DNA from 2 places in the Variovorax sp. Soil_C_33 genome. Region 2 is predicted to be linked to the other one. Evidence: predicted binding sites of a transcription regulator. Region 2 holds the regulator's gene; the other holds the start of a gene.

Region 1 (15,714 bases), on a different contig from region 2:
CGGGTGCCGGTGCCCTCGGCCAAGGCAGTGATGTTCTGCCTGATGGATGTGTCGGGCTCGATGGACGAAGCACGCAAGGACATGTCGAAGCGCTTCTTCATGCTGCTGTACCTGTTCCTGACGCGGCACTACGAGAAGATCGAACTGGTGTTCATTCGCCACCACACGCAGGCCAGCGAGGTGAGCGAAGAGGAGTTCTTCCATGCCACCGAAACCGGCGGCACCGTGGTGTCCAGCGCCCTGACGCTGATGCACGAGATCATTCGGGCGCGGTTCCCGAGCAGCGAGTGGAACATCTACGGCGCCCAGGCCAGCGACGGCGACAACTGGCACCAGGACAGCGGCCGCTGCCGCGAGCTGCTGACCGACCACCTGCTGCCGCTGGTGCGCTACTACGCCTACGTGCAGGTGGCAGATGCCGAGCAGAACATGTGGGAGGAATACAGCCAACTGGTCGGCTCCCACAAGAATTTCGCGATGCGCAAGGTCGCTGACGCGCAGGACATCTATCCGGTGTTCCGAGACCTGTTCAAGAAAGAGGGGGTGCCGGCGTGAACGCAAAGAAGCAGAAGCGGGAGCCCCTGCCCAGCCCCTCGGACTGGACCTTCGAACTGATCGAGCGCTACCACGGCGAGATCGCCCGCGTGGCGCGCGGCTACAAGCTGGACACCTACGCCAACCAGCTCGAGATCATCACGGCCGAGCAAATGATGGACGCCTACGCCTCGGTGGGCATGCCGGTCATCTACCGCCACTGGTCCTACGGCAAGCAGTTCATCTCGACCGAGAAGAACTACCGCCGCGGCCACATGGGCCTGGCCTACGAGATCGTCATCAATTCCGATCCCTGCATCGCCTACCTGATGGAAGAGAACACCATGGCCATGCAGGCCCTGGTGATCGCCCATGCCGCCTACGGCCACAACAGCTTCTTCAAGGGCAACTACCTCTTCAAGATGTGGACGGACGCCTCATCCATCATCGACTACCTGGTCTACGCGCGGAACTACATCAGCGAGTGCGAGGAACGCCATGGCGTGGCCGCCGTCGAAGACCTGCTCGATTCCTGCCATGCGCTGATGAACCATGGGGTGGACCGTTATCGCCGCCCGCAGAAACTGTCGCTGAACCAGGAACAGGTGCGCCGCGAGGAGCGCGAGCACCATCTGCAGCAGCAGGTCAACGACCTCTGGCGGACCCTGCCACGCAAGAGCGGGCGCAGCGCCGACGACGAGGAGGCATCCAAGCGCTTTCCCTCCGAGCCGCAAGAGAACCTGCTCTATTTCATCGAGAAAAATGCACCATTGTTGGACCCTTGGCAACGCGAAGTGGTGCGTATCGTGCGCAAAATTGGGCAGTACTTCTATCCGCAGCGCCAGACGCAGGTCATGAACGAGGGCTGGGCCACCTTCTGGCACTACACCCTGCTCAATACGCTCTACGACGAAGGCCTTTTGGCCGACGGTTTCATGATGGAGTGGCTGCAGTCGCACACCAACGTGGTGTTCCAGCCGCCGGTCGGCCACCGCGCCTACAGCGGTATCAATCCCTATGCGCTGGGTTTTGCGATGTACACCGACCTGCGGCGCATCTGCGAAAACCCGACCGAGGAAGACAAGCGCTGGTTCCCCGATATGGCCGGCTCGCCGTGGCTGACTTCGCTGGACTACGCGATGCGCAATTTCAAGGACGAGAGCTTCGTCGGCCAATTCCTCTCGCCCAAACTGATGCGCGACTTTCGCTTTTTTGCGATCCGCGACAAGGAGGGCGACCCGGAGCTCGAGGTATCGGCCATCCACGACGACAGCGGCTACCGCCAGCTGCGCGAATCGCTGTCGCGCCAGTACGACCTCAACCACCGCGAGCCGAACATCCAGGTCTGGAGCGTCAACCTGCGCGGCGACCGCGCGCTCACGTTGCGCCACACGCAGCACAACGACCGCCCGTTGCACGACGATGCGCAGGAGGTGCTCAAGCACGTCGCCCGCCTCTGGGGCTTCGACGTGCATCTCGAGAGCATCGACAGCCAGGGCCGAGTGAACCACCGCAAGGTGGCCGGGCCGCAGGCGACCTAGCTAGGGCCTGTTAACAGCCCCTAGAGCCGAAGCTTCGCGCGCGCCGCCAGCGCGAGTTCGCGCGCATGGCAATCCTCGACGTGGTCGTTGACCAGTCCCATGGCCTGCATGAAGGCGTAGACCGTCGTCGGGCCGACGAAGCTCCAGCCCCTCTTCTTCAGGTCCTTCGACATCGCCACCGATTCGGGCGAGGTGCTCATGGTCTGCAGGGCAGCATGCGTGATGCGGCGCGGCCGCGATGACGGGTCGGGCTCGAAGCCCCACGCATAGGCCGCCAGCGAACCGAACGCCTCGCGCAGTTCCAGCACGCGCTGAGCGTTGTTGATGGCCGACTCGATCTTGCCGCGATGCCGCACGATGCCTGCATCCCCGAGCAGCCGTTCCACATCCTTGGGGCCGAAGCGCGCGACGCGCTCGGCATCGAAGTCGGCAAAGCCGCGCCGGAAGGCTTCGCGCTTGTTGAGGATGGTGAGCCAGCTCAGCCCGGCCTGGAAACCTTCGAGGCACAGCTTCTCGAACAACCGCCGATCGTCCGTGACCGGGAAGCCCCATTCCTTGTCGTGGTAGTGCTGGTAGGCCGGCGTGGATTCGCACCAGCGGCAGCGCAGCGTGCCGTCGGCGCCGGCAAAAAGCCCAGGAGGTACTGGCATCGGCGACTACGCGGCTTCGCTCACGCGCACCAGCGCTTCGATCGCGAGCGGATAGCCCTTGACGCCGAAGCCGACGATGATGCCGCGCGCCGCCGGCGAGATGTAGGAGTGATGGCGAAACTCCTCGCGCGCATGCACGTTGGAGATGTGCAGCTCGACGAGCGGCACGCTCGCGCCCTTGATCGCATCGTGCAGCGCGATCGAGGTGTGGGTGTAGGCGCCCGGATTCATCACCACGCCGAACATGCGGCCGGCGGCGACCTCGCGGCCCGCTTCGTGGATCCAGTCGATCAGCTGGCCCTCGTGGTTCGATTGGCGGCATTCGATCTCGACGCCGAGCTTCGCGCCCGCCTCCTGGCACATGCGCTCGACGTCGGCCAGGGTTTCGTGGCCGTACTGAGCGGGCTCGCGCGTTCCGAGCAGGTTGAGGTTGGGGCCGTTGAGAACGAGGATCTTTTTCATGGCCCGTTTGTAGCAGGTGTTCGCCGGGGCAGCTACCGCCGAGAATGCAGGCGTGAACGACACCCTTTTCGAACGACTCGCCGGCCCGCTGCGCCTGGGTCTGGGCGGCGCGCCGCTGGGCAATCTCTTTGCGCCGCTCGACGACCAGAGCGCCGAGCGCACCATCGAGGAGGCCTGGCAACTTGGGCTGCGCTATTTCGACACCGCCCCGCTCTACGGCCACGGCCTCAGCGAACTGCGCCTGGGCCGCTCGCTGCGGAAGAAGCCGCGCGACAGCTTCGTGCTCTCGACCAAGGTCGGCCGCCTGCTGCGGCCCGACCCGGCCGCGCCCGAAGAGCGCGACGGCTATGTGCAAGGCCTTCCGCTCGCGCCGCACTTCGACTACAGCTTCGACGGCGCGATGCGATCGATCGAAGAGAGCCTGGAGCGCCTGGGCCTGGCGCGCATCGACATCGCCTTCGTCCACGACATCGACCGCCACACCCATGGCGAACGGCAGCCCGAACGCTTTCGCGAAGCGATGGACGGCGCCTACCGCGCGCTGGACCGCCTGCGCGCCGAAGGCGTGCTCGGCGCGATCGGCATCGGCGTCAACGAGTGGGAGGTGTGCCGCGATGCGCTGGCCGCGGGAGACTTCGATTGCATGATGCTGGCCGGCCGCTACACCCTGCTGGACGCCTCGGCCGCGCGCGAACTGGTTCCGCTGTGCGTCGCGCGAAAGGTCCGCCTGGTCCTTGCCGGTGTCTTCAACTCCGGCATCCTCGCGAGCGGCGCCACGTCGAATGCGCACTTCGACTACCGGCCTGCGCCACCCGCCGTGCGCGAGCGCGTCGAGCGCCTCGCCGGCATCTGCGCAGGCTTCGGCGTTGCGCTGCCGGCCGCGGCGCTGCAGTTCGCGCTGGCCTGCCCCTGCGCGGCTGCCGTGGTGGTCGGTGCGCGCAGCCCCGCGGAGATCGCGCAGAGCGTGGCGCACAGCCGGGCGCCCATTCCCGCGGCACTGTGGGACGCGCTGGCCAGCGAACACTGAGCCATGGCGGCGATCCGCATCGACGCCCACCAGCACTACTGGTCGCTCGCGCATCGCGACTACGGCTGGCTGCAGGACACGCCGGCGCTGCGCGCGCTCTATCGCGTCTTCTCGCCCGAAGACCTCGCACCGCTCCTGGACCGCGCCGGCATCGACGGCACAGTGCTGGTCCAGGCCGCGCCGAGCGAGGCGGAAACCTGGCGGCTGCTGGCTCTGGCCGCACATCCCGCCAGCCGGGTGCGCGCGGTCGTCGGCTGGACCGATCTGGCCGCGGCCGACGCGCCGCAACGCATCCGCAGGCTCGCGCAGGAGCCGCTCTTCAAGGGATTGCGGCCGATGCTGCAGGACATCGCCGATCCGAACTGGATCCTCGGTGCGCAGTTGCGGCCTGCCATCCGGACCATGATCGAACTGGGTCTCAGCCTGGACCTCCTGATCAAGCCGCAGCAGCTCGACGCCGCACTGGCTTTCGCGCAGCAACACCCGGACTTGCGCATGGTCATCGACCACGCCGCCAAGCCCGACATCGCTGGCCGGGCCTTCGAGCCCTGGGCCACGCAGATAGCACGTTTCGGCAAGGAGACGCAGGTGGGGTGCAAGCTCTCGGGCCTCGCCACGGAAGCAGGGCCGGGCTGGGACGCAGACACGTTGCATCCCTATGTCGATCACCTGCTGGCCTGCTTCGGCCCATCGCGCCTGATGTGGGGAAGCGACTGGCCCGTGCTCGAGCTGGCGGGCGACTACCTGCGATGGCAGGCCGTGTCCATGGAATTGCTCAAAGCCCTCCCGCCGTCCGAACAAGAGCAGGTATGGGGCACGAACGCGGCGGACTTCTATGGCATAAAGTGACGCGCGGGGATCGTCCTTCGCGCTTCTCCACTTCTTGCCCTCCCCCATGAAAACCAAAGCCGCCGTCGCCTGGAAATCCGCCGCTCCTCTTTCCATCGAAACCGTCGATCTCGAAGGCCCGAAGTTCGGCGAGGTGCTGGTCGAGATCAAGGCCACCGGCATCTGCCACACCGACTACTACACGCTCTCGGGCGCCGACCCCGAAGGCATCTTTCCGGCCATCCTGGGCCACGAGGGCGCGGGCATCGTGGTCGACGTCGGTCCCGGCGTCACGACGCTGAAAAAAGGCGACCACGTCATTCCGCTCTACACGCCCGAATGCCGGCAGTGCAAGTTCTGCCTTTCGCGCAAGACCAATCTGTGCCAGCTGATCCGCGGCACCCAGGGCAAGGGCCTGATGCCCGACGCTACCAGCCGCTTCAGCCTGGACGGCAAGCCGATCTTCCACTACATGGGCACCTCGACCTTCAGCAACTACACGGTCGCGCCCGAGATCTCGCTGGCCAAGATCCGCGAGGACGCGCCCTTCGACAAGGTCTGCTACATCGGCTGCGGCGTCACCACCGGCATCGGCGCAGTGATCTTCACCGCCAAGGTGGAAGCCGGCGCCAACGTGGTGGTGTTCGGCCTCGGCGGCATCGGCTTGAACGTGATCCAGGGCGCGAAGATGGTGGGCGCCGACAAGATCATCGGCGTCGACCTGAACCCGGCACGCGAAGCGATGGCGCGCAAGTTCGGCATGACGCATTTCCTCAACCCGAAGGAACACGCCAACATCGTCGACGCCATCGTGCAGCTCACCGACGGCGGCGCCGACTACAGCTTCGAGTGCATCGGCAACACGCAGGTGATGCGCCAGGCGCTCGAATGCACGCACAAGGGCTGGGGCCGCAGCATCATCATCGGCGTGGCCGAGGCCGGCGCCGAGATCAGCACGCGGCCCTTCCAGCTGGTCACCGGCCGCAAGTGGGAAGGCTCGGCCTTCGGCGGCGCGCGCGGGCGCACCGACGTGCCGAAGATCGTCGACTGGTACATGGAGAACAAGATCAACATCGACGACCTGATCACGCACACCATGCCGCTGGAAGACATCAACAAGGGCTTCGACCTGATGAAGCGCGGCGAGTCGATCCGAGGCGTGGTGCTCTATGAATGAAAACCCTCTGGGCAGCCTGCGCCGCGTGCAGGCCGGCGTGCTCAAGGTCGCCTTCCATGAAAGCGGTCCGGCCGACGGCCCGCCGGTGCTGCTGCTGCACGGCTTTCCCTACGACGTGCAGTCCTACGCCGAGGTGGCGCCGCAGCTCGCGGCCGAAGGCTGCCGCGTCGTCGTGCCCTACCTGCGCGGCTTCGGTCCGACCCAGTTCGCCGACGCGGGCACGCCGCGATCGGGCGAGCAGGCCGCGATAGGCGCCGACGTGCGGGACCTGCTCGATGCGCTGGCCATCCCGCGCGCGGTGCTCGCAGGCTATGACTGGGGTGGCACCGCGGCCTGCGTGGCCGCTGCGCTGTGGCCCGAGCGCTGCACAGGCCTGATCTCGGTCAACAGCTACAAGATCCACAACATTGCGGCTGCGAAACAGCCCATCTCGCCGGAAAACGAGGCGCGGTACTGGTACCAGTACTACTTCCATGCCGAACGCGGCCGCGCCGGGCTGGCGCAGAACCGGCGCGCGCTGTGCAAGCTGCTCTGGCGCATGTGGTCGCCGATCTGGCCCTTCGACGACGCGACCTACGAGCGCAGCGCGGCGGCCTTCGACAACCCCGATTTCGTCGACATCGTGATCCACTCGTACCGACATCGCCACGGGCTGGTGCCCGGCGATCCGGCATACGCGGCTTTGCAAGCCCGCCTCGCAGAGCAGCCGGACATCAGCGTGCCGAGCATCACCTTCGACGGCACCGATGACGGCGTGATGCCGGTCGGCGGCACGGCCGACCACGGCCATCATTTCATCGGCCGGCACGAGCACCGCGTCGTGCAGGGCGCCGGCCACAACCTGCCGCAGGAAAAGCCGCAGGCCTTCGTCGATGCCGTGCGCGACCTCGTGCATGGCAACATCGGCCGATGACCGACAGCCTGAAGACCCTTTCCGAACACCGCTGCTTCGGCGGCACGCAAAGCTTTCACGAGCACGCCTCACGCGAGATCGGCCTGCCGATGCGCTTCTCGGTGTTCCTGCCTCCGCAGGCGCAACAAGGCCCGGTGCCGGCGCTGATGTATCTCGCGGGCCTGACCTGCAACGAGGAGACCTTCATGGTCAAGGCCGGCGCGCAGCGCGTGGCGGCCGAGTTGGGCCTGGCGTTGATCGCGCCCGACACCAGCCCGCGCGGCCCCGCCGTCGAGAGCCTGCCCGGCGCGAGCGAGAGCTGGGACTTCGGCATAGCCGCCGGCTTCTACCTCGACGCCACCGAGGCGCCGTGGGCGCCGCACTGGCGCATGGAAAGCTACCTGGTTCATGAGCTGCTGCCGCTGGTCGCGCAGGCCTTCGCCGTCGACGGGCATCGCGTCGGGCTCTTCGGCCATTCGATGGGCGGCCACGGGGCGCTCACGCTGGCGCTGCGGCATCCGGGGCGCTTCAAGTCGCTCTCGGCCTTCGCGCCGATCTGCGCGCCGACGCAGTGCCCATGGGGCGAGAAGGCTTTCGGCGGCTACCTTGGCGCCGACCGGAGCGCCTGGCTCGCGCACGATGCCTGCGCGCTGATGCAGTCGCAGACGGCGCCGCCCTACCCGGCCGGCATCCTGGTCGACCAGGGGCTGGCCGACAAATTCCTTGCCGAGCAATTGCATCCGCACCTGCTCGAGGCCGCCTGCCGCGCGGCGGGACAGCCGCTCACGCTGCGCCGCCACGCCGGCTACGACCATGGCTACTACTTCATCCAGAGTTTCATGGCGGACCACCTGCGCCACCATGCCGGGGCATTGGCTTGAGCGAGTTCGTCCGGAGCCTGCACGAGGTCTTCGAGCGCTTCGGCCGCATCGAAGCCAGGCGCATGTTCGGCGGCCACGGCATCTACCACGAGAGGCGCATGTTCGCGCTGGTGGCGCGCGACACGCTCTACCTCAAGGCCGACCCGCAAAGCGTCGCGCATTTCGACCGGCTGCGATTGCCGGCCTTCGAGTACACGAGGAACGGGAAGACCATGCAGATGTCCTACCGGGAAGCGCCGGCCGAGGTGTTCGACGACCGCGACGAAGCCGCGCTGTGGGCCCGGCGCGCCTGGGAAGCCGCCTTGCGATCCGGCACCGCGCAGAAGAAGCGATCGAAAGCACCATGACCGGACTGCCGCCTCCGCTGCCCGAACGCGAGCAGATTGCCCTGCTCGACACCTTCGAAGGCCTCGGCCTGCAGCAGATCCACGTGGTCGACACGCCGCAAAAGGCCGAACAGGCGGTGGCGGCGCTGCGGGCCAGCGGCGTGGTCGGCTTCGATACCGAATCCAAGCCGACCTTCGCGAAGTTCGAGGTCTCGGGCGGCCCGCACGTGCTGCAGTTTGCGACGCGCGATGCGGCCTGGCTGTTCCAGTTGCACCGCGTTGAATTCCGCGGAGTGCTGGCCGGCCTGCTGGCGTCGACCGAACTGGTCAAGGTCGGCTTCGGCCTTTCTTCCGACCTGAGCCTGATCCGGCAGCGCTTCGGCATCGAGCCGCAGGCCGTCTTCGATCTGGACACCGAGTTCCGCCGCCGCGGCTACCGCAAGTCGGTCGGTGTGAAGACGGCCGTGGCGCTGGTGTTCGACCGCCGCTTCGTGAAGTCGCGCAAGGCCACCACCTCGAACTGGGCCAACAAGCAGCTGAGCGATGCGCAGTTGCGCTACGCGGCCAACGATGCCTACGCGGCGATCCGCGTTTACGAGGCGCTGGGGCTCACGCCGCCGGCATGCTGATCCTGCTGCAGCCAGGCCCGGACCTGCTCCACGAGCCGGTCCCTCGGTGCCGACGCCTCGACGGCCAGCACGCCCGGCTCCCCGATGGGCGATTCGAGGGTCGCGAACTGATTGGCCACCAGGCTGGGCGGGAACATGTGCTCGGCAGCGCGCGCCGCGACGCGGCGTTCGGCCTCCTCGCGTGACAGATCCATGAACACGAAGCGCAGCCCCGGCGCCGCGGCGCGCAGCCGCTCGCGGTAGTCACGCTTGAGCGCCGAGCAGGTCAGCACCGCGCCCTGGCGGTGGCCGGCGATTTCCCGGCCCAGCGTGGCCAGCCAGCCGGCGCGGTCGTCATCGGTGAGGGCGATGCCGGCGCTCATCTTCTCGACATTCGCCGGCGGATGAAAGTCATCGCCCTCGATCAGCGGCAATGTGAACTCGGCGGCCAGCGCCGCACCCAGGCTCGACTTGCCGCAGCCCGAGACACCCATGACAACGATCCACAAACGATTCATGCGTCAACTTTAGAACAGACTGCCCTGCCCCGCTGCGCCGGGTGGCCGGAACGCGCCGAGATCGAGCGCGATGCGCTCGCGGTTGAAGCCGAGGCGCTTCGCCGCCTTCTCGAAGCGCTGGCGGATCAAGTCGGCCCACAGGCCGCTGCCCACCATCCGCGTGCCGAAGTCGGCGTCGTAGTCCTTGCCGCCGCGCATCTCGTGGATGCGCGCCATGATGCGGCCCGCGCGCTGCGGGTAGTGCAGCTCGAGCCACTGCTTGAACAAGGGCGCCACTTCCCAGGGCAATCGGATCACCGTGTAGAAGGCGCTGCGCGCGCCGGCCTCCCAGGCGGCTTCGAGCACCTGCTCCATGTCTTCGGTGACGAAGGGGATCTGCGGCGCCACGCTCACGCCCACCGGCACGCCGGCCTCGGCTAGCGTGCGCACGGTGCGCAGCCGCCGGTGCGGCGCCGCGGCGCGCGGCTCCAGCTTGCGCGCGAGTTCGCCGTCGAGCGAGGTGATGGTCACGTAGACCGCCGCCAGGCGCTCGGCCGCCATCGGCGCGATCAGGTCGAGGTCGCGCTCGACCGCGCTGGACTTGGTGACGAGGCCGAAGGGATGGCGCGTCTCCTTCAACAGCTCGATCACCGAGCGCGTGAGGCGCAGCTCGCGCTCGATCGGCTGGTAGCAGTCGGTGGCGGTGCCGATCGCGATGTGGCTGGGCCGGTAGCTCTTGCGGCCGAGTTCGGCGCGCAGCACCTCGGCGATGTTGCGCTTGGCGATCAGCTTGGTCTCGAAGTCCAACCCCGGCGAGAGGTTCAGATAGCTGTGCGTGGGCCGCGCAAAGCAATAGATGCAGCCGTGCTCGCAGCCCCGGTAGGGGTTGATCGATCGGTCGAAGTGGATGTCGGGCGAATCGTTTTCGCACAACACCGACTTCACGTCTTCGAAGCGCACCTCGGTTGCAAGCGGCGGCAGTGGCTCGGCGGCGCCCTCTTCGAGCGTGCCCCAGCCGTCGTCGTAGGCGTCGCGCACGTCGCGCTCGAAGCGGTGCGGCAGGCGGGTGGCCGCACCTCGGCCCTTGAGCGCATGGACGGGAATGAAAACATCGGCCATGGTGAAAGCCTTTCGAAAACTGTATAAACATACAGTATTTCACCAATCGACGAGCGCCGCATCGAACTTACATTTCTCTATTGACAGAAATTTCGAAAACCATAAACTCGATCGCGAGGCCACACCATGCAACTGACCGAAATCCAACGCAAGTTCGTGCTCCATTGGGGCGAGATGGGGTCCCTGTGGGGTGTCAACCGCACCGTGTCGCAGATCCATGCCCTGCTCTTCGCGCACGGCAAACCGCTGCATGCGGAGGAGCTGTCGGAGACGCTCAACGTCGCCCGCTCCAACGTGAGCAACAGCCTGAAGGAACTGCAGGCCTGGAACCTGGTGCGCGTGATCCACGTGCTGGGCGACCGGCGCGACTACTTCGAGACCAGTGTCGACGTGTGGGAGCTGTTCCGCACCGTCGTGCGCGAGCGCAAGGAGCGCGAGTTCGACCCCACAGTGCGGGTGCTGCGCGAGATCATCGCCAGCCCCGACTTCGCCAAGGAGCCTGCCGATGCGCAGGACCGCATCCGATCCACCATGGAACTCATGGCCAAGCTGGGCACCTGGGCCGACGAGATGCTGCGGCTCTCGCCCGGCACGCTCGACAAGGTGCTGACGCTGGGCGCCAGCGTGCAGAAGTTCGTGCGCGGCGATGCGAGCCGCGGCAAGGACGATCCGGATGCACACCACGCCAGCCTGCCCATGCTTTGAGCTTTTTTTGAGCTTTCATTTCTGTTTTGACTGAAACATCGAGAAGAGTCAGACCCGGAGCAGCACCATGACCACTTCATTGAACGTCCTCGTCTGCGGCGCCAACGGCTTCATCGGCAGCCGCATCGCCGCTGCGGTGCTGAAGGCGGGCCACCGCGTGACCTGCGGCAGCGCAACGCGCCTGCGCAACGACCTGCCCCATCTGCCGATCGATTATTCGCACGACACCGATGCCGCGACCTGGCTGCCGCGCCTGGCGGGCTTCGACACGGTGATCAACGCCGTCGGCGTGCTGCGCGACAGCGCGCGCCGGCCGATACAGGCGGTGCACACCGACACGCCGGCCGCGCTCTTCCAAGCCTGCGCGCAGGCCGGGGTGCGCCGCATCGTCCAGATCTCGGCGCTGGGCATCGGCCGCAATGACCAGGACAACCCGACGCAGTACGCGCGCACCAAGCGCGACGCCGAAGCCGCACTGCAAGCCCTGCCCGCCGGCGGCCCGTCGTGGATCGCGCTGCGGCCCTCGGTCGTGCTCGGCCAGGGCGGCGACGCGACAAAGCTGTTCCACACGCTGGCCGCGCTGCCTGTGCTGGCAATGCCCGCCCCCGCGCTCGCTGCCAGGTTGCAGCCGGTCTATGTGGAGGATCTGGCACATGCCGTGGCGGTGCTGGCCGACCCGGCATCGCCCTTCCGCGGCGTAGTGGAGTTCGGCGGTGCGCGCGCGATGACGCTGGCCGAACTGATCGCCACCTTGCGCAGCGCGCGCCGCGGCGGGGCCCCGAAGCCGGCGCACCTGCTGCGCCTGCCTGCATGGGTGGGCGTGCTGAGTTCGCGCGCGGGCGACTTCGTACCCGGCCTGCCGTGGTGCACCGACACCCGCATGATGCTCGAGCTCGACAACGTCGCGAGCAATGCGCCGCTGCGCGGCTGGCTGGGCACCGAGCCGCGCGACCTGCGCGATTTCGCCGGCACCTTGTGAATCAACTTCGAGGAAAGCACCTCATGAGCGACACCCTCCCGCAACGCATCGCGCTGCCGGCACCTGCCGCGCCCTCGCATGCCCCCGTGACGCCGAGCGACACGCAGGACTACTTCACCGAGGTCGCCGACGACTACCGCGCGTGGAGCCCGGGCTACAACATGCACTTCGGCTTCTGGCGTGCAGGGCTGAATCCGTTGCGCCGCGAGGGCATGCTGGTCGAAATGAACCGTGCCGTGGGACGCGCGCTGCAGCTCGACGCCGCACGGCCGGCCTGCGTGGTCGACCTCGGTTGCGGTGCCGGCGCCACCGCGCGCACGCTGGCCATGGAGCACCCCAGGCTCTATGCGGTGACCGTGACCAACGTGGCAGTGCAGAACACGATCGCGGCCCGGCTCGATGCTGGCGCCGGCGTGGCCGACCGCGTGGCGCACGTCGAGGCCGACTACACCCGCACCGGTCTCCCCACTGCGCAGGCCGACGGCGCGTGGGCGGTCGAGAGCGCCTGCTATGCGAGCGGCGCCGCCAAGGCCGACTTCGTCGCCGAAGCGGCGCGTCTGCTCAAGCCCGGTGCGCGCCTGGTGGTGATCGACGGCTTCCTGCTGCGCCGCCGGCCCGGCCGCATCGCCGGCTGGCTGCACCGGCTCTGGGCCGACAGCTGGGCCGTGCCTACGCTGGCCACGCGCGGCGATTTCGTCGCTGCGCTGCAGAGCCACGGCTTCGCGCAGGTCGAGCTGAAATCGCTGCGCTGGCGCGTGGCGCCGAGCGCGCTGCACATTCCCGTGCTGGCGACGCGCTTCACGCTGGCCGAGCTCTGGAAGGCGCGCGGCCGCCTCTCGCCCTGGCGCCGCAAGCACATCGTCGCGAGCTACTGCGCCCTCGCACTGGGCCTGTTCTGGCGCGACTTCGACTACTGCATGGTGACCGCCGTGCGCGACGCGAGCGAGGCGGGCCGCGCATGAGCGAGGACGCGCCCCAGGCCGAGCGCCGCGCCCCCGCCCACATCCCCGCACCCCCCGCCGTCCAGCTGCCCTTTCATTGGCTGCTCCCGTTCGTCGGCGGCGCTGCCGCGGCCCTGGTCATGCGCCTGGTCTTCAACGCCTCGCCCGGCCAGCGCTACTCGGCGATGCTCGGCAGCTTCATCTACCTGGCGCCGGTGCTCTGCGGCGCGGTCACGGTCTACCTCGCCGAGCGCAGCCGCCGGCGCAGCTTCTGGTACTACCTCTGGGCGCCGTGGTGCGCCACCGCGCTGTTCGTGGGCGGCACGCTGATGATCTACATCGAGGGCCTGATCTGCGCCATGGTCATCGTGCCGCTGTTCGCGCTCATGGGCAGCCTGGGCGGCCTGATGATGGGCGTGGTCTGCCGCGTCACCGACTGGCCGCGGCCGACGCTCTACGGCATCGCGGCCCTGCCGCTGCTGCTCGGTGCGATCGAGCCCTCGCTGCCCGATCCGCAGCAGCTCTCGAGCACCTCGCGCACGATCTTCATCGCGGCGCCGGCCGAGCGGGTCTGGCAATCGCTCAACGATGCGCGCGACATCCGGCCGGAGGAAGTCGGCGATGCCTGGGCCTACCGGATCGGCGTGCCGATGCCCGTGGAAGGGCGGACCGAGGAAAGCCCCGAAGGCCGGGTGCGCAAGGTGCGCTGGCAGAAGGACGTGCATTTCGACGAGCTCATCACCGAATGGGAACCGCCCGCGCGCTTGAAGTGGCGCTACCGCTTCGCGCCCGACTCCTTTCCCGCCGGCGCGCTCGACGACCACGTCGTGATCGGCGGCCACTACTTCGACCTGCGCGACTCGGCCTATACGCTCGCGCCGCGCGACGGCGGCACCGAACTGCGCATCGACGTGTCCTGGCGCGTCAGCACGCGCTTCAACTGGTACGCGGACCGGGTCGCGCACTTCTTGCTGGGTGACTTTTCCGAGCACATCCTGCGCTTCTACAAGGCGCGCAGCGAAGCGCCTTCCGCGTGATCCTGCTCAGAACTCCGCGTCGAGCTCGTCGATCTCCTCGGGCTCCAGCTTGGCCGCCTCGATCCACTCCTGCATGGCCGGCAGTTCGATGATCCGCTTGCAGTAGGCGGCGCAGGCGCGGTCGAGCGCGACGTCGTAGGTCATGAAGCGGGTGACCACCGGTGCGTACATCGCATCCGCCATGCCGGGCTCCTTGCCGAACAGGAAGGGGCCGTCGCAGGCCTTCAGGCACTCGCGCCAGATTTCGACGATGCGATCGATGTCGGTCTGAGCGCGCGACCAGATCTTGAAGTTGGGAAACCGGGCCTTGATGTTCATCGGCAAGGCGCCGCGCATCGAGCCGAAGCCCGAATGCATCTCGCCGCAGATCGCGCGGCAGTGGGCGCGGGCCTTGACGTCGGCCGGCAGCAGACCGGCCTTGGGCTTGATCTCGTTCAGGTATTCGCCGATCGCGAGCGTGTCCCAGACCTTCACGCTGCCGTGCTGCAGCGAGGGCACCAGCATCGAGGCCGACAGCAGCAGCATCTCGGCCTTCATGGCCGGGTCGTCGGGCGGGATCACCTTTTCGACGAAGTCCAGCCCCGCCAGCCGGCACATCAGCCAGCCGCGCAGCGCCCAGGCGCCGTAGTTCTTGCTGCTGATCGTGAGAACGGGTTTGCTGCTGCTGGCCATGCTGACGCTCCTCGGTTGCCGGGATAGGCAAGCAGCGTGTGCAAGGCCTGTGCCACAACAGTGCATGCCGCCCACACCCCGGCGCGCGCCTTGGCCCGCAAATTGCCTGCAACAGCTACATATGTTGTACAGGGCCTACCAGACCAGCACCGACCTGCTCTCTCCATCGCGGCTCGCGGCGCAGTACCTCGGCAGCTCCCTGTGGCAGCAGAACTCGCAGCGCAGTGCGGCGCGGCGCATCGCCGCTGCCATGGAGGTCTACTCGCGCATGCGGCTCACGCACACGCGGCCGGCCTATGGCATCCGGAGCGTGACGGTCGACGGCGAAGAAGTGGCCGTGCACGAGGAGGTCACGCTGGCCGCGCCCTTCGGCACCCTGCTGCACTTCCGCAAGAACAGCCGCTTGGCACATCCGCCGGTGCTGCTGGCCGCACCACTTTCGGGCCACTTCGCGACCCTGCTGCGCGAAACCGTGCGCACCCTGCTGCGGGACCATGACGTCTATATGACCGACTGGCACAACGCCCGCGACGTGCCGCTCTGGCATGGCGGCTTCGGCCTGGACGACTACACGCTGCAGCTCATCGAGTTCCTCGAAGCCATCGGACCCGGCGCCCACATGGTCGCAGTCTGCCAGCCCTGCGTGGCGGCGCTGGCGGCCACCGCGCTGATGGCCGAGGACGACAACCCGGCCACGCCGCGCAGCCTCACCTTGATGGCCGGGCCGGTCGATTGCCGCATCAACCCGACGGCCGTCAACAGGCTCGCGAACGAGCGTCCGATCGGCTGGTTCGAGCGCAACCTGATCAGCCGCGTGCCCTGGCCGCATGCGGGCATG
Region 2 (15,714 bases):
CGAATACTCGGGCGCCAGTGCGTCCAGCGCGTACGGCAGGGGTGGGAGGACGTGTTCCATGTCTTTTCTCGCGGGTTGGTTGTGGGACGAAGCATTCTAAAAAGGAATCACGAGGCTCGCGTCGGACGCTTTCCCGTCGTACCCGTTTGATTGACCGTCATGTCGATCGTACCGTCCGCCAGGCGCGCGCGCACCGCATCGCCGGGTGTCAGGCCGCGCACGCTGGTGACAGCCTGTCCCTGTTCATTCGTGAGCCATGCGTAGCCGCGCTGCAGGACCAGCGCCGGATCGAGCAGTTGCAGGCGCAGCGCAGCCCGTTCGAGCCGCTCCTTGCGCTGCACCAGGGCACGCGTGAACTTGAGCGGCAACTCGGCCTGCAACGCCTGCTGCGTTTGCGCGAACCGCTGCGTCCTCGAGAGCACGGCGTATTGCAATCGTTGCGCATGGTGCGCCAGACGCAGTTGCTGGCGCGTCACCAGCGCCGATGGGCGCCCCAGCCTGCCTGCCGCCACATCGAGGCGCTGGCTCAGGGCATCGAGGCGCGTGGAAATCGCATCGCGCAGCCGCTCTTCGAGCAGATCGATCGCACCGAGCCACACATCGCGCGGCGCAGCGACCAGTTCGGCCGCGGCGGTCGGCGTCGGTGCGCGCAGATCGGCGCAGAAGTCGGCGATGGTGAAGTCGGTTTCGTGGCCGACGCCGCTGATCACCGGCACCGGACTCTGCACGATGGTGCGCGCCAGCGACTCGTCGTTGAAGGCCCAAAGGTCCTCGATCGAGCCGCCGCCGCGCACCAGCAGGATCACGTCGACCGCCGGCTGCTGCGCGTAGAGCGACTGCAGCGAGCGCACCAGCTCTGCCGGCGCACCGGCACCCTGCACCGCTGCCGGCGCCAGCACCACGGGAATGTGCGGCACGCGGCGGCGCAGTGCAGTGACAACGTCATGCAACGCTGCCGCGCCGAGCGAGGTCACGACGCCGATCGCGCGTGGCATGACCGGAAGCGGTCGCTTGCGGGCGGCATCGAAAAGGCCCTCGGCCTCCAGTTGGGCCTTGCGCTGCAGGAACTGCTCGAACAGCGCGCCCTGCCCGGCTCGACGCAAGCTCTCGACCACCAGTTGCAGATCGCCGCGCGGCTCGTACACCGCCAATCGGCCGCGCACCTCGACCTGGTCGCCATCGCGCGGTGAGAAATCAAGCAGCCCTGCTGCGCGCCGGAACATGGCGCACCGCAACTGGCCCGACTCGTCTTTCAGCGCAAAGTAGCAATGGCCGCTGGCCGCACGCGAAAACCCGGAAATCTCGCCGCGCACCGCGACCGGATTGAAGCGCGCATCGAGCACATCGGCCACGGCGCGACACAGCGCGCCCACGGCCCAGACCCGCGGTCCCGCCGGCGGAATTGCTTCACGCTCGTTCATGTCGAGGCGGTGTTACAGGTGGGCAGTCGTCCACAAGCGGGGCTGCTGCCTTCCAGCCGAATGAGGCATCCGCGCGACACCCACGACTTCACGTGCAAACCATTGATTTGATTGAAAAAAGTGCTGCTCAAAATTCAGTCGATCCGGCGAAAGGCCCGCCGCATGTGGTCCCAGATGAGTTGCTCCGCGGGTTAGCCACAAAGTTATCCACAGAAACTGTGGGTCGGAACCTACAGCGAATACAAATCGGAACAATGCCTTGCGCCGGTGGATAATCGCCGCGCATTTGCAGTCCACGGGGCCGGAGGAAATACTTGTTTTCGATCATAGTTGCTGCGGGCTGGCCGATCTGGCCGCTGCTCGCTTGTTCGGTGATTGCGCTCGCGCTCGTCATCGAGAGATTCACCAGCCTGAAGACATCCAAGGTTCTGCCGCCCAAGTTGCTCGACGAGGCCATCACGGTCTCGCGCACCGCGGTCCCGGGCCCGGACGTCGTGACCAAGCTGGAAAGAAACTCGGGGCTGGGCGAGGTGCTGGCCGCCGGCTTCCGCACTTTGAACTCCAACCCCCTCTCGACCGAAGACGACCTGCGCGCGTCGATGGAATCGGCCGGACGCGTGGTCGCGCACCGGCTCGAGCGCTACCTGCCGGCGCTCGCGACCATCGCGTCGGCGGCCCCGCTGCTCGGGCTGCTGGGCACGGTGATCGGCATGATCGAGATCTTCGGTTCGCAGTCGCCCAGCAGCGGCGCCGTCGGCACCGGCAACCCGGCACAGCTGGCGCACGGCATCTCCGTGGCGCTCTACAACACGGCCTTCGGGCTGATCGTGGCGATCCCGGCCCTGATCTTCTGGCGCTATTTCCGCAGCCGGGTCGACGAGTACCTGCTGAACCTGGAACTCGCCGGCGAACGCTTTGCCCGCCACTTGAATACGCTGCGGTCATGAACGCCCCCACGCTTGCCACTTCGGGTCGGCCCTGCGGAGGCTGGATATGAGACGCATGCATTTCAGCCACGGCTCGAAGGAAGAGCCCGAGATCAACCTGATCCCGTTCATCGACGTGCTGCTGGTCGTGCTGATTTTCCTGATGCTCTCGACCACCTACAGCAAGTTCACCGAGATGCAACTGCGCCTTCCGGTGGCCGACGTGGAGGCCCAGCGCGACTACCCGAAGGAAGTGATCGTCGCCGTGTCGGCCGACGGACGCTATTCGATCAACAAGACCCAGCTGCCCGACCGCAGCGTGGAGACTGTGGCCGCAGCGCTGGGCGCCGCGGCGAACGGCGGCAAGGACAGCGTCGTGATCATCAGCGCCGATGCCAGCGCCGCACATCAGTCCGTGATCACGGTGATGGAAGGCGCGCGGCGCGCGGGCCTCATGCAGATCACCTTCGCCACGCAGTCGGCCGCGCAGGCGGGACGCTAGTGCTGCAGAGGGCCTGGCTGCAACGCGGGACGCTCGCGCGGCTGCTGTGGCCTCTCTCGCTGCTCTATGGCGCTTTGGCCGCAATCCGGCGCGCACTCTATCGCCGAAGCATCCTCCAAACCGAGCGCGTCGGCGTGCCGGTGATCGTGGTCGGCAACGTCATCGCCGGCGGTTCCGGCAAGACGCCGGTCGTGATGGCGGTCGTGCGGCGCCTCCAGGCCCGCGGATGGAAGGTCGGCGTGGTATCGCGCGGATACGGGCGAGCGACCGACGACTGCCGCGCGGTGCAGGACGACAGCGATCCGCGCGAGGTCGGCGACGAACCGACGCTGATTCGCCGCTCGACCGCGGTGCCGGTCTTCGTGGCGCGGCGGCGTGCCGAAGCGGCGCGCGCCTTGCTGGCTCTTCACTCGGACACGCAGCTCATCGTGAGCGACGACGGCCTGCAGCACCTTGCGCTGGCGCGCGACATCGAGATCTGCGTCTTCGACGACCGTGGCACGGGCAACGGCTGGCTGCTGCCCGCCGGCCCGCTGCGCGAGCACTGGCCGCGCCGCTGCGACCTGGTGATTCACACCGGCACGCGACCCGCCTTCGCCGGCTTCACGGCACGGCGTGCGCTGGCCGACCATGCGCTGCGCCTCGACGGCACGCCGGTTCCGCTCGCCTCCCTGGCCGGCCGGGCGCTGGTCGCGGTTGCCGCGATCGCGAAGCCCGAGGCTTTCTTCCAGATGCTGCGCGAACGCGCCCTGGTGCCGCAGCAGTGCATCGCCTTGCCGGATCACCACGATTTCAGCGACTGGACCCCGCCGCCCGGAAGCGGCTACACGCTGATCTGCACCGAGAAAGACGCGGTCAAGCTGTGGCGCCGCGTCCCCGACGCGCTGGCGCTGCCGCTGGTGTTCGAACCCGAGCCCGCATTCTTTTCAGCGCTCGACGCAAAGCTATCATCGCTCGATGGACACCAAGCTGCTTGAACTGCTCGTCTGCCCCGTGACCAAGGGGCCGCTCACGTGGAATGCCGAGAAGCAGGAGCTCGCCTCGCGCAGCGCCCGCCTCGCCTACCCGGTGCGCGACGGCATCCCGGTGCTGCTCGAAACCGAGGCGCGTACCCTTTCGGACGAAGAACTGGGACTTTGACCTTGCGTTTCGCCGTCCTGATCCCGGCTCGGCTCGCGTCCACACGATTGCCCGACAAGCCGCTGGCCGACATTGCCGGCCTGCCGATGGTGGTGCGCGTCGCGCAGCGCGCGCTGCTGTCGAGCGCCGAGCGCGTGGTGGTGGCCGCCGACGATGCGCGCATCGTCGCCGCCTGCGAGGCGCACGGCGTCCAGGCCCTGCTCACGCGCACCGACCACGCGAGCGGCAGCGATCGTCTCGCCGAGGCCTGTGCGCAGCTCGGCCTCGCCGACGACGCGATCGTCGTCAACGTCCAGGGCGACGAGCCGCTGATCGACCCGGCGCTGATCGACGCCGTGGCCCACACGCTGGCCTCGCATCCCGACGCCTCGATGAGCACGGCCGCCCATGCGATCGAATCCATCGACGACTACCTCAATCCGAACGTCGTGAAGGCGGTGCTCGACGCGCAAGGCAATGCGCTGTACTTCAGCCGCGCACCGATTCCCTGGTGGCGCGACGGCTTCGCGAAAGGCGGGGCCATCGTGTTGCCGGACTCGCCCGCAGCGCTGCGCCACATCGGCATCTACGGCTACCGCGCCGGCTTCGTGCGGCAGTTTCCGGGCCTGCCGCCGGCGCCGGTCGAAGCCACGGAGGCCCTGGAACAGCTGCGCGCGCTGTGGCACGGGCACCGCATCGCCGTGCACGTGAGCGCCCATGCACCCGGCCCGGGCATCGACACCCCGGAAGATCTGGAGCGGGTCCGGGCACTGCTCTCCGGCGCCTGATTTCGTCCCTGCGCAGGCCGAATCGGCCGTGGAGCGCGTGCTATCCTCGACGCAACTCCGCCCTGCGATCTCACTCGTGAAACGCGTGGCGCGACAGAAATCGAAGAACCGTCCGAGGACACCATGAGACTGATTTTGTTGGGCGCCCCCGGGGCAGGCAAAGGCACGCAAGCGGCCTTCATTTGCCGGAAATACGGCATTCCTCAAATCTCGACCGGCGACATGCTGCGCGCCGCCGTCAAGGCCGGTACACCGCTCGGGCTCCAGGCCAAGGCCGTGATGGATGCCGGCGCCCTGGTGAGCGACGACCTGATCATCGACCTCGTCAGGGAACGCATCGCGTTGCCGGACTGCGCCCAGGGCTTTCTGTTCGATGGCTTCCCGCGCACCATTCCGCAGGCCGAGGCCATGCGCTCGGCGGGCGTGAAGATCGACTACGTACTCGAGATCGACGTGCCTTTCGCCGACATCATCGAGCGCATGAGCGGGCGCCGCTCGCACCCGGCATCGGGACGCATCTACCACGTCAAGTTCAATCCGCCGAAGATCGAAGCCAAGGACGACCTCACCGGCGAAGACCTGATCCAGCGCGAGGACGACAAGGAAGAAACCGTGCGCAAGCGGCTCGAGGTCTACAGCCAGCAGACCCGGCCGCTGGTCGACTACTACTCGGCCTGGGCCAAGGCGGATCCGGCTGCGGCGCCGAAGTACCGCGCCATCAGCGGCGTCGGCACGGTCGACGAGATCACGCAGCGCGCGCTGGCCGCCCTCGGCAGTTGATCAGGCCGGGCTGGAACGCAGCCCGTAGACCTTGCCGTCGGCGAACAGGTATTCGACGCGCATCACCGGCTCGCCCTTTTCTTCCTTGAAGGTGAAGCCCACCGCCGAGATGGTGGCGCCGGGCTTGATCTCCGCAACTTTCCAGGCCTCCATGCGTGTCAGCGGCGCCAGCTCGAGCGTCCACTGGCGATCGGCGCGGCGCGGGGCGCTCGCCTTGGCAAGAAGCCCTGGGCCGTCGACCGGCGCGCTCTGCGCGGGCGGCTGTCGCGTCGCGAGATCGGCCGGCACCTTGAGACTCGGCGGAACCTCGATCACCAATTCGGCATGCGGGTTCTGCCAACGCGCGCGCACGACCTTTCCTTCGAGGTAGAGCGGACGGTCCTGGTCGAAGCTGCTCCAGCCGTGATGCGCCCAGGCGAACGGAGCCGCAACGGGAAGGGATGCGGCGGCGATGACGATGCTGCGACGTTTCATCGAAAAAAACTCCTTCTTCTCTTCAGTATGCGATCCAGCGGCCGCAGAACACGACGGCCAGCCAGATCGCAGTGGACAACAACATCTGTACCCGCGCCAGCGCGTCGAGTTTGCGCAAGGACCCTCGCGCGTGAAACCACCCGGCGTTGCATCCGGCCGCCAGCAGCAATCCCATCTTGATCAGGAAGGCCCGGTTGGCGAGCAGTTCGCCCGGCTGGGTCGCGAACATCAGCGAGCCGCTGGCGGCTGCGAGCGTGAAGCCGCTGAGCGCGATCGACAGCGACAGCCTGGCCATCGGCTGAACCGGCAAGGCGGCCCCGCGCCCGAACACCCGCAGCTCGAGCGCGACGAGATTGCCGAGCAGCAACGCGATACCGACGATGTGCACCGCCTCCAGCGCCGGATAGGCCCATGAGTGCGACTGCAGGGCGCTGAACATGCCTCAGGCCGCGGCTGGTTGATCGGCCATCAGCTCCAGCACCAGCGCGACGCGCGCCTTGACCGGCGTCAGTGCGCCCGCGGCGCGCAAGAGTGCGTTCGGCGCCGGCAGGATGCAGCCTTGTGCGCACCGCGTGGCACGCACGACTGCCATGCCGGCGGCCTGCGCCCGCAGCGCGGCTTCTTCCAGCGCAAGGTGCAAGGTGCCGTTGCCGGTGGCTGCGAGCACCAGGCCCTCTACCGGCTCGGAGGCGCCGGACTGCCGCTCGCGGACCAGTGCATCGATCAGGCTGCCGCGCGCCTCCGCATGGCTCACCACGATCTCCACACGCGGCCAACGGGCGCCCTGGGTCATTCTTTCAAACAGGTCGCGCGCATGCTGCTGCGGCGACACCGGCCAGCTTCGGAGACTGCGCAGCGCGCCCTCCTCCACATAGGCCACGGGTCCTGCATCCCCGGAGTCGAAGGCATCGAGCCGGTAGGTGTGGCCCTTCTGAACGTCGAAGGCGCTGTGCACCGTCCCCGCGCAGACGGCCACGACGCCCCGCGCGCCGGAGCTGGACGCCACCGCGATCGCGTCGCGCACGTTCTGCGGCCCGTCGGGCGACAGCGCGGTCGCGGGCCGCATCGCGCAGGTCAGGACCACCGGCTTCGACGGCGCCAGCACCGACTGCAGGAAGAAGGCCGTTTCCTCCAGCGTGTCGGTGCCATGGGTAATGACGAGGCCCGCCACGTCGGGCTCGGCCAGCCAATGGGCGCAGCGCTCGGCCAGCGTGCGCCAGATCGCGAAGCTCATGTCCTTGCTGTCGACCTGCGCCACCTGCTCGGCCGCGAGCGCAATGCCGTCGGGCGCTTCGATGCCGCCCAGCAACTCCGTCACGCCCACCTGGCCGGCGGTGTAGCCGATGTTGTCGCCGGCGGCCGCGGCCCGGCCGGCGATGGTGCCGCCGGTGCCCAGAACGATCACGCGGCGCTTGCCTTCTCGAGGTGTTTCGACCATGGCTTGCCAAACTTCCGGAAACTGGTTAAAAATACAGGTACTGGATATTCAGCCAGTGCCGCAAGGAGTCATCAATGCAGTTCGCCGTCAAGCTTACCGCCCGCCAGCAACAGATTCTGGACCTGATCCAGAGCGCCATCGCGCGCACCGGCGCCCCGCCCACGCGGGCCGAGATCGCCGCCGAGCTGGGCTTCAAGTCGGCCAACGCGGCCGAAGAGCATTTGCAGGCCCTCGCACGCAAAGGCGTGATCGAACTCGTGAGCGGCACCTCGCGCGGCATCCGCCTCAAGGGCGACGCGCTGCGCTCGCTGAACGAATCGCGCAACAACCAGTTCTCCCTGTCGCTGCCCGGCATGGCCCAGCTCGCTCTGCCGCTGATCGGCCGCGTGGCTGCGGGCTCGCCCATCCTCGCGCAGGAGCATGTCGATCAGACCTACTACGTCGAGAACACCCTGTTCCAGCGCCAGCCCGACTACCTTCTCAAGGTGCGCGGCATGTCCATGCGCGACGCCGGCATCATGGATGGCGACCTGCTGGCGGTGCAAGCCACCAAGGAAGCCCGCAACGGCCAGATCGTGGTGGCCCGGCTGGGCGACGAAGTCACGGTCAAGCGCCTCAAGCGCAACAAGCAGGTCATCGAGCTGCACGCCGAAAACCCCGACTACCCCACCATCGTCGTTCAGCCCGGCGAGCCTTTCGAGATCGAAGGCCTGGCCGTGGGCCTGATCCGAAACACGATGCTCATGTAAGGGGTCCAGACCCCGGCCGCGACAGGTGGCGGGCGTATGGCCGAGGGCCATCACCCTGTAGCAGCCGACGAAAGCAATCCTGCCTGTGTTCAACCTCTGACTTTTCTGGAGTTCACATGGGAATCGCTCTTCTCAGTCTTGCTGATCTGTTCATGCCGCTGCAGTCTCTGGCCGATCGCTGGATGCCTTCGCGCCGCCGGCGCTCGTCCGGCCTTCACTATGTCGGGATCCGGCCCAGCTGCGGCTCGCGCGCCGGCGCTGCAGCCTTGGCCCACGTGTCTGCACCGGCGCGTCCCCTGCGCGTGGTGCGCACGGTCGACGCGCAGCAATCCGGCCGGAACGCGGGCCGCGTCGTGATCTCGGGTCGCATGGCGGATGTCTGCGCCGAACTCGACCGACTGGCCGCCCTGGAGGCGGCGGGCACGATATCGAACGCCGGCCGTCTGCATTGAAGTAGTTCCGGGCGAGCTTGTCCCCGGACGCCATGCGTCTGCGGGAGACGGACTACGGAGCCCGCGGATGGTGCGAGGCACAATGGCATGCCATGAACATTGTGATCCTCGACGACTACCAGGACGCGGTGCGCAAGCTGCGCTGCGCTTCCAAGCTCGACGCGTACGCGGCCAAGGTCTACACCAACACGGTCAAAGGCATCGGGCAGCTCTCGGTGCGGCTCAAGGATGCCGACGTGATCGTGCTGATCCGCGAACGCACACAGATCTCTCGCCAGCTGATCGAGAAGCTCCCCAAGCTCAAGCTCATTTCGCAGACCGGCCGGGTCGGCAGCCACATCGACGTGCATGCCTGCACCGAGCAAGGCATCGCGGTGGCCGAAGGCACGGGCTCGCCGCTGGCGCCGGCCGAGCTCACCTGGGCGTTGATCATGACGGCGATGCGCCGCCTGCCGCAGTACATCAGCAACCTCAAGCATGGCGCCTGGCAGCAGTCGGGGCTCAAGTCGGCGTCGATGCCTCCCAATTTCGGGCTTGGCTCGGTGCTCAAGGGCAAGACGCTTTGCATCTGGGGCTACGGGCGCATCGGCCAGCTGGTCGCACGCTACGGGCAGGCCTTCGGCATGCAAGTCGTGATCTGGGGCCGCGAAGAGAGCTGCGCCAGGGCAAGGTCGGACGGCTTCCAGGTGGCGCCGAACCGTGAAACGTTTTTCAGCGTGGCCGACGTGCTGTCGATCCATCTGCGGCTGGCCGAGGAAACACGCGGCCTGGTCACCCTCGAGGATCTCTCGCGCATGAAGCCCACCGCACTGTTCGTCAACACCTCGCGCGCCGAGCTGGTCGAACAGGACGCGCTGCTTGCGGCCCTCAATCGCGGACGGCCCGGGCTGGCAGCCGTCGACGTGTTCGAGAGCGAGCCGCCGCTGCAAGGCCATGCGCTGCTGCGCCTGGAGAACTGCATCTGCACTCCGCACATCGGCTATGTCGAGCAGGACAGCTACGAGATGTACTTCGGCCAGGCCTTCGACAACGTCGTCAGCTTCATCAAGGGCAACCCGACCAACATCGTGAATCCGGGCGCCCTGCAGGTCCGCCGTTGAAGCAGCCTGCGCTCCCGGCGGCGTTGTGGGCCCTGCTGGCGGGCAACTTCGTGATCGGGACGGGCGTGATGGTGGTGCCCGGCACGCTCAACGAACTCAGCACTTCGCTGCAGGTCAGCGCAGCCACCGCCGGCCAGCTGATCACCGCAGCGGCCGTCGTGATGTGCCTCGGCGCACCTTTGCTGGCAGCCGTGGTCGCGGGTTGGGACCGCCGGGTGCTGCTGGCCTGCACCATGCTGTGGTATGCGGCGGGGCATCTTCTCGCGACGTTGATGCCGAACTTCGGCGGGCTGCTGGTGGTGCGCATGCTGACGGTCGTCGCCCCCGCGATCTTCACACCGCAGGCGGCGGCCTGCGTGGGACTGCTGGTGCCGCTCGAGCAGCGCGGCCGCGCCGTCACCTTCGTTTTTCTGGGATGGTCCATGGCCTCGGTGCTGGGCCTTCCGCTCGGCACGCTGATCGGCGGCCATTTCGGCTGGCGCACCGCGTTCGCGGCGATCGCGCTCCTGTCGCTCCTCAGCGCTGCCTGGATCTGGCGCAAGCTGCCACCGGGCATCCGGCCGGCCGCGCTGTCACGCGCGGCCTGGGCCCAGGTGCTCAAGAGTCCGCTGCTGATGGGCGTCGTCTCCGTCACCGCGCTTCAGGGCGCGGGCCAGTTCGTCCTGTTCAGCTATTTCGCACCCATCCTCAAGCAAACGCTGGGTGCGGACGCCACGGCACTGGGCCTGGTGTGGGGCTGGTTCGGCGTCTGCGGCCTGCTCGGCAACATGCTGGTGAGCCGGTACATCGACCGCATGGGCGCCTCGCAGATGGTGCTGCTCACGACATCGCTGATCGCGCTGAGCCTTCTTCTGTGGCCCCTGGGCGTGACGCTCGCAGGGCTGGCGCTGATCATCGTGCCCTGGGGCTTCGGCTGCTTCGCCACCAACTCGGCCCAGCAGGCGCGCTTGGTTGCGATGGCGCCCGCGCTCGCGCCGGGCTCGGTGGCGCTCAACAGTTCCGGCATCTACGTGGGGCAAGCGGTGGGTGCCGCGGCCGGAGGCTGGCTGCTGGCCCATGAAGCGATCGCCTGGATGAGCTGGGCAGGCCTGGCGATGGTGCTCTGCGCGCTGGCGCTCAGCTTGGCGGTCGACCGGGCGCAACGCCGCGCCCCGGCGGCGTTCAACGCTTGAGCGGCCTGGTCGGCTTGGGAGCGATCTCCGCCTCGGTGGCCGGATCGAAGAGCTCGAAATCGATCACGTGAGGGTCGCTGGATGGCGCCGGTGGCGGCTTCGGCGTCTCGATCGGCGCTCGCATGGTTTCGAAGGCCGTCTTGTCGAATTCGGCGAGGTCCAGGTCGATGTCGGGCTTGGCGCGCGGCACCGTTGCGGCGCCTGCGGAACGCGCCGGCGGCGGCGCATCCGGCGCCAGCACGGTCTCATGGTTCAGATGGTCGTCGATGGCGCCGTAGATCGAGGGGGGCAGCGTCGGGGCGTACTCGACGGCCTCGGGCGCACTCTCGCGAACGAGCGGCGCAGGCGTCGTGGCCAGCTGGTCGTGGCCGAAGGTGTCGACGAAGGAGTGCGGCGTCACGGGCGCCGGCGGTGCGCTGTTCGGATCGATCACTTCCTTGGCCACGGAATAGAGCAGCAGCAGTTCCTGGTACGCCGCCAGGTCGAAGGCCTCGTCCTCGTGCGCGCCGGGCTTGCGGAATATCAGTTCCTCGATCAGCGCCAGGGTGCCCGGCGCCGGCCACTGCGATTCGATGCGCGCGAGCGTGCTGCGATAGTGTTCGAGACCCTTGCCCGTCTCATTGAAATTCTCGAACGCCGGCACGTCGGCATTGAAGGCCCGTTCGAATTCCTCCGCCAGGCGCGCATAGTCTTCCTTGCGCCCCAGCGAATGAAAAATCCGCAGCAGGTCCAGGTAGGCCAAGGCACTGGTGCCGGGACTTGTCGCGATGTGTTCGCGCAGCACCGCGATCGCCTGATCGTGCTGGCCGAGCGAGAGGAAGAAGTCCGATTGCTGCTGCACGTCGAACAGCTCTTCGGTGTTGACCGGCCGCACCGGCGCGCCATCGGGCGTGCGTGCCGGCTGGGGTTCGGGTTCGCCAAAGCCGCTGTCGTCGTCGGGCTCCACGGCCGCAAAGGTGGCCGCGCCGAAGCTGGTGGAATTCGCGCTGCGCCGCCGCGGCGGTACGGAGTCGACGTCCGGTTCCTCCTCGAGCAGTGCGCGCAAGGAGCTCGGCCGCGTGGGGCCGCCCTCGCCCCTCGACGGCGTCTCGCCCCACCAGGCCGGCGCTGCGGCTCGGCGCGCCATGCGCCACAGCAGCACGATCGCCACAAGCGCGATCAGCAACAGGGCGACCAGCGCGTAGACCAGTGGATTGCGGTAGCGGCTGTCGCGCGCCTGCGCGAGCTCGCTGCGCATCTCGAGCAAGGTGCGCTGGTTCTGCGCCGTCTGCTCGCGCAGCGCGGCCAGCGTGGCTTCCAGGGCTTGCATGCGCTGGGCCTCGCGCTGCGCCGTTTCGGGCTCGGTGTTGAGCGCGCGCCACTCGGCGGCGGCTGCCGCGCGGCGCGCGAGGTCTTCGCTGCCCGGCAGCGTCAGTTGCGGGCTCGTCTTGAGGCCAGGCTGCGCGGCGGGAACCGGCTCCAGCGTTTCGAGTTGGAGCCGGGATCCGCCGGCGGCGGCCTCGCGCTTCGGTTCTGCGGCCGCAGCCGCCGAAGCGGTGCGCGGTGCAGCCGTGCGCGGTGCGGCGGGCGGTTGTGCGGCGGCAGTCCGGCGCGGCGCGGTGGCAGGGGCAGCGCCGGAACGCGGCGACTGCGCGTCAGCGTCGCGCGTGCGTGCGGCAGGCGCCGCTGCGGCGCTGCGCGGCGCCGCAGCCGGGCCTTCGAGGCCCGACGATGCGCCCCCTGCAGCAGCACGCGGCGGTGTCCGCGCAGGCGCTCGCGCCTGGGCCTCGGACGCTGCCCTCGCACCCGAAGGCGGCGCAACGGCGGGCAGCACGGGTTCGGACGGAACGTCGGCCAGCAGCACATAGCTGCGCGTCGACTTCGTATCGCAGCCGGCACGCACGCTCACATTGACCACGGGTTCGTCCACGGCGACGGTGGAACGGATGTGCATGCGCGGGCTGCTGGCGTTCGGCCCCGGCTCCAGCGATACAGTCAGGCTCCGATCGGCAATGCGGGTGTCCCCCTGCACCACCTCGGCCTCGAGGCACAACCCGCCGCTGTCTCCGGCAGCATCCAGCGAAAGCGGAATCACCACATCCAGCGGCTTGCCGATCCAGACAGCCCCTTGGGGCCGCCCGATCGTCAAGGCAGGCGAGTCAAGTGCGAACCCGAATAAAAACAGGGCCGCCGCGAGGCGTGGGAGTTGCAAAATGGTTCGACAAAAAGTAATCGAAAGTAGACACATTCTGGCATGGGCATCCGTGGCAGCCATCCTCAGAGAGACAATTATCAAATGACTGTGAACTTTTCCAATGTGGGCATCATCGGTGCCGGCGCCATGGGGCGCGGCATCGCGCAGATCGCCGCGCAGGCCGGGAGCGAAGTCCTGCTGCTCGACAGCTTCGAAGGCGCTGCGGTCCGCGGACGCGATGCCATCCTCGCACAGTGGCAGAAGCAGCACGAGAAGGGCAAGCTGGACCAGGCGCAGCGCGACGCGCTGTCCGCACGAGTCCGCGCCGTCGAATCGGTGCAGGCGCTCGCCGGCTGCGAGCTCGTGATCGAAGCCGTGGTCGAAGACCTCGAGGTCAAGCGCAAGCTGTTCCGCGAGCTCGAAGCAGTGGTTGCGCCCTCGGCCGTGCTGGCCACCAATACCTCCTCGCTCTCGGTCACCGCCATCGCCGCGGTGATGACGCATCCGCAGCGCATGGCGGGTTTTCATTTCTTCAACCCGGTGCCCTTGATGAAAGTGGTCGAGGTCGTGGCCGGCTTCAAGACCGAGGCCGAGGTCTGCCGCCGGCTTGCCGACTACGCCGCGCAGATGGGCCATACCGCGGTGCAGGCCAAGGACACGCCCGGCTTCATCGTCAACCACGCGGGCCGCGGCTACGGCACCGAGGCGCTGCGCATCGCCGGAGAAGGCGTGGCGGACTTCGCCACCATCGACCGCATCCTGAAGGACCAGGCAGGCTTTCGCCTCGGGCCTTTCGAGCTGCTCGATCTGACGGCGCTCGATGTTTCCCATCCCGTGATGGAGTCGATCTACCGCCAGTACTACGAGGAGCCGCGCTTCCGGCCCAGCGTGATCACCGCGCAGCGGCTCGCCGCCGGTGCGCTCGGCCGCAAGACCGGCGAAGGCTTCTACCGCTATGTCGACGGCGTGGCCCAGTCGGCGCCCGAAGCACCCGCGCCGACCATCGACGCGAATCCGGCGGTCTGGGTCTCACCCCGCGCGGCACGGCGTCCTGAGCTGCTGCGGCTGGTGCACGCGCTGGGCGCGCAGCTCGAAAGCGGTGCCACGCCTTCGTCGGCCGCCTTGATCCTGGTCGCGCCGCTGGGCTTCGACGTCACGACCGTGGCCGCCGTCGAGCGGCTCGACGCAACGCGCACGGTCGGCATCGACCTGATGGTGGACGACGCCGCCACCAAGCGCCGCGTGCTGGCCACCAATCCCGCCACGCGGCGCGATGTGCGCGATGCGGCCCATGCGCTGTTCGCGCGCGACGGCAAGGCGGTGAGCGTGATCCGCGACAGCGGCGGCTTCGTCACCCAGCGCGTGATCGGCACCATCGTGAACATCGCCGCCGACATGTGCCAGCAGCGCGTCTGCTCGCCCGCCGACCTCGACGTCGCCGTGCGCCTGGGCCTCGGCTACCCGCAGGGCCCGCTGGCCATGGGCGACCTCTACGGGCCGACCAACGTGCTGGAGGTGCTGTTCAACCTCCAGACCGTGTACGGCGACCCGCGCTATCGCCCAAGCCCGTGGCTGCGCCGCCGCGGCGCACTCGGCCTGAGCCTCACGCATGAAGAAGAGTAAGAGACAACGACCATGAGCGCAGAACTGAAAAGCACGAGCGAGGGACACACGATGGTCCTCACGCTCTCCAATCCCTCGCAGCGCAATGCGCTGGGCCCGGAGATGTACGCGGCCGGCATCGAGGCGCTCAGCGGCGCCGAGAACAGCGACGAGATACGCAGTGTGGTGCTGGTGGGCGAAGGTGCATGGTTCTGCGCCGGCGGCTCCCTGCAGCGCCTCTCGGCCAATCGCGAACGCGATCCCTCGGTGCAGGCCGAAAGCATCGAGGCACTGCACAGCTGGATCGATTCGATCCGCACCTTTCCCAAGCCGGTGATCGCAGCCGTCGAGGGCGCTGCGGCCGGCGCCGGCTTCTCGCTCGCCGCGGCCTGCGACTTCATCGTCGCCGCGCGCGATGCGGTATTCGCCGCCTCCTACAGCACCGTCGCGCTGTCGCCGGACGGCGGCTTGAGCTGGCATCTCGCGCAGGCGCTGCCTCGGCAGCTCGCGAGCGAATGGCTCATGCTCGGAGGCCGCATCGAAGCACAGCGCCTGCATGCGCTCGGCCTGGTGAACGAGATCACCGAGAACGGCCAGGCCTTGAGCGCGGCGCTCGCGCTGGCGAACCGCCTCAACGCACGCGCGCCCAACTCGCTGGCCAGCATCAAGGAGCTGCTGAGCGAGGCGCGAGGCGCCACCCTGGCTTCGCAACTTTCGCAGGAGCGCGATCACTTCGTGCGCAACCTGCACCACCGCAACGCCGGCATCGGGATCGCCGCTTTCCTCGCCAAGGAGACGCCGCGCTACGAGTAGCGACGCGTCGCTCCCGCGACAACCCCCAGCCTTTCAGTCACGCACAGGACAGTCCATGGACGACCCCATTCTTACCATCGAAGAACGAGAAGCGATCAATGGTGGTCGCTGGTTTTCTTCTCTTTCACCATCGCTTCGTCACGACATCCTCCGATGTGCTTTCGTCAAACGCTACAAGGACGGCGAGCTGATCGCTGCGCGCGGC

The links. Region 2 encodes LexA, which represses DNA repair genes until DNA is damaged. Its sites were predicted from a motif close to ACTGTATNNNNATACAGT; they were not measured.
Region 1: the regulator LexA is predicted to act here: its motif matches at 10,561-10,578, upstream of AC3A6B_RS00680 (PA0069 family radical SAM protein).

The regions. Positions count from the first base shown of each region.
Region 1 is NZ_JBDGJK010000001.1:120,648-136,361, forward strand. It holds gene AC3A6B_RS00620 (YeaH/YhbH family protein) at 1-555, shown strand, start outside; gene AC3A6B_RS00625 (SpoVR family protein) at 552-2,075, shown strand; gene AC3A6B_RS00630 (DNA-3-methyladenine glycosylase I) at 2,096-2,725, opposite strand; gene aroQ (type II 3-dehydroquinate dehydratase) at 2,732-3,187, opposite strand; gene AC3A6B_RS00640 (aldo/keto reductase) at 3,240-4,214, shown strand; gene AC3A6B_RS00645 (amidohydrolase family protein) at 4,227-5,063, shown strand; gene AC3A6B_RS00650 (S-(hydroxymethyl)glutathione dehydrogenase/class III alcohol dehydrogenase) at 5,110-6,219, shown strand; gene AC3A6B_RS00655 (alpha/beta fold hydrolase) at 6,212-7,132, shown strand; gene fghA (S-formylglutathione hydrolase) at 7,129-7,992, shown strand; gene AC3A6B_RS00665 (TfoX/Sxy family protein) at 7,989-8,339, shown strand; gene AC3A6B_RS00670 (3'-5' exonuclease) at 8,336-8,947, shown strand; gene AC3A6B_RS00675 (gluconokinase) at 8,911-9,444, opposite strand; gene AC3A6B_RS00680 (PA0069 family radical SAM protein) at 9,454-10,542, opposite strand; gene AC3A6B_RS00685 (GbsR/MarR family transcriptional regulator) at 10,669-11,247, shown strand; gene AC3A6B_RS00690 (NAD-dependent epimerase/dehydratase family protein) at 11,315-12,226, shown strand; gene AC3A6B_RS00695 (SAM-dependent methyltransferase) at 12,250-13,188, shown strand; gene AC3A6B_RS00700 (SRPBCC domain-containing protein) at 13,185-14,204, shown strand; gene AC3A6B_RS00705 (glutathione S-transferase) at 14,211-14,876, opposite strand; gene AC3A6B_RS00710 (polyhydroxyalkanoate depolymerase) at 14,998-15,714, shown strand, end outside.
Region 2 is NZ_JBDGJK010000007.1:69,427-85,140, forward strand. It holds gene AC3A6B_RS12730 (superoxide dismutase) at 1-60, opposite strand, end outside; gene xseA (exodeoxyribonuclease VII large subunit) at 108-1,421, opposite strand; gene AC3A6B_RS12740 (MotA/TolQ/ExbB proton channel family protein) at 1,736-2,368, shown strand; gene AC3A6B_RS12745 (ExbD/TolR family protein) at 2,424-2,849, shown strand; gene lpxK (tetraacyldisaccharide 4'-kinase) at 2,849-3,826, shown strand; gene AC3A6B_RS12755 (Trm112 family protein) at 3,807-3,989, shown strand; gene kdsB (3-deoxy-manno-octulosonate cytidylyltransferase) at 3,992-4,756, shown strand; gene adk (adenylate kinase) at 4,880-5,536, shown strand; gene AC3A6B_RS12770 (DUF6152 family protein) at 5,537-6,010, opposite strand; gene AC3A6B_RS12775 (hypothetical protein) at 6,033-6,449, opposite strand; gene AC3A6B_RS12780 (asparaginase) at 6,453-7,448, opposite strand; gene lexA (transcriptional repressor LexA) at 7,523-8,197, shown strand; gene AC3A6B_RS12790 (hypothetical protein) at 8,314-8,649, shown strand; gene AC3A6B_RS12795 (D-2-hydroxyacid dehydrogenase family protein) at 8,742-9,749, shown strand; gene AC3A6B_RS12800 (MFS transporter) at 9,746-10,921, shown strand; gene AC3A6B_RS12805 (hypothetical protein) at 10,911-13,049, opposite strand; gene AC3A6B_RS12810 (3-hydroxyacyl-CoA dehydrogenase) at 13,197-14,717, shown strand; gene AC3A6B_RS12815 (oxepin-CoA hydrolase, alternative type) at 14,730-15,509, shown strand; gene AC3A6B_RS12820 (Crp/Fnr family transcriptional regulator) at 15,565-15,714, shown strand, end outside.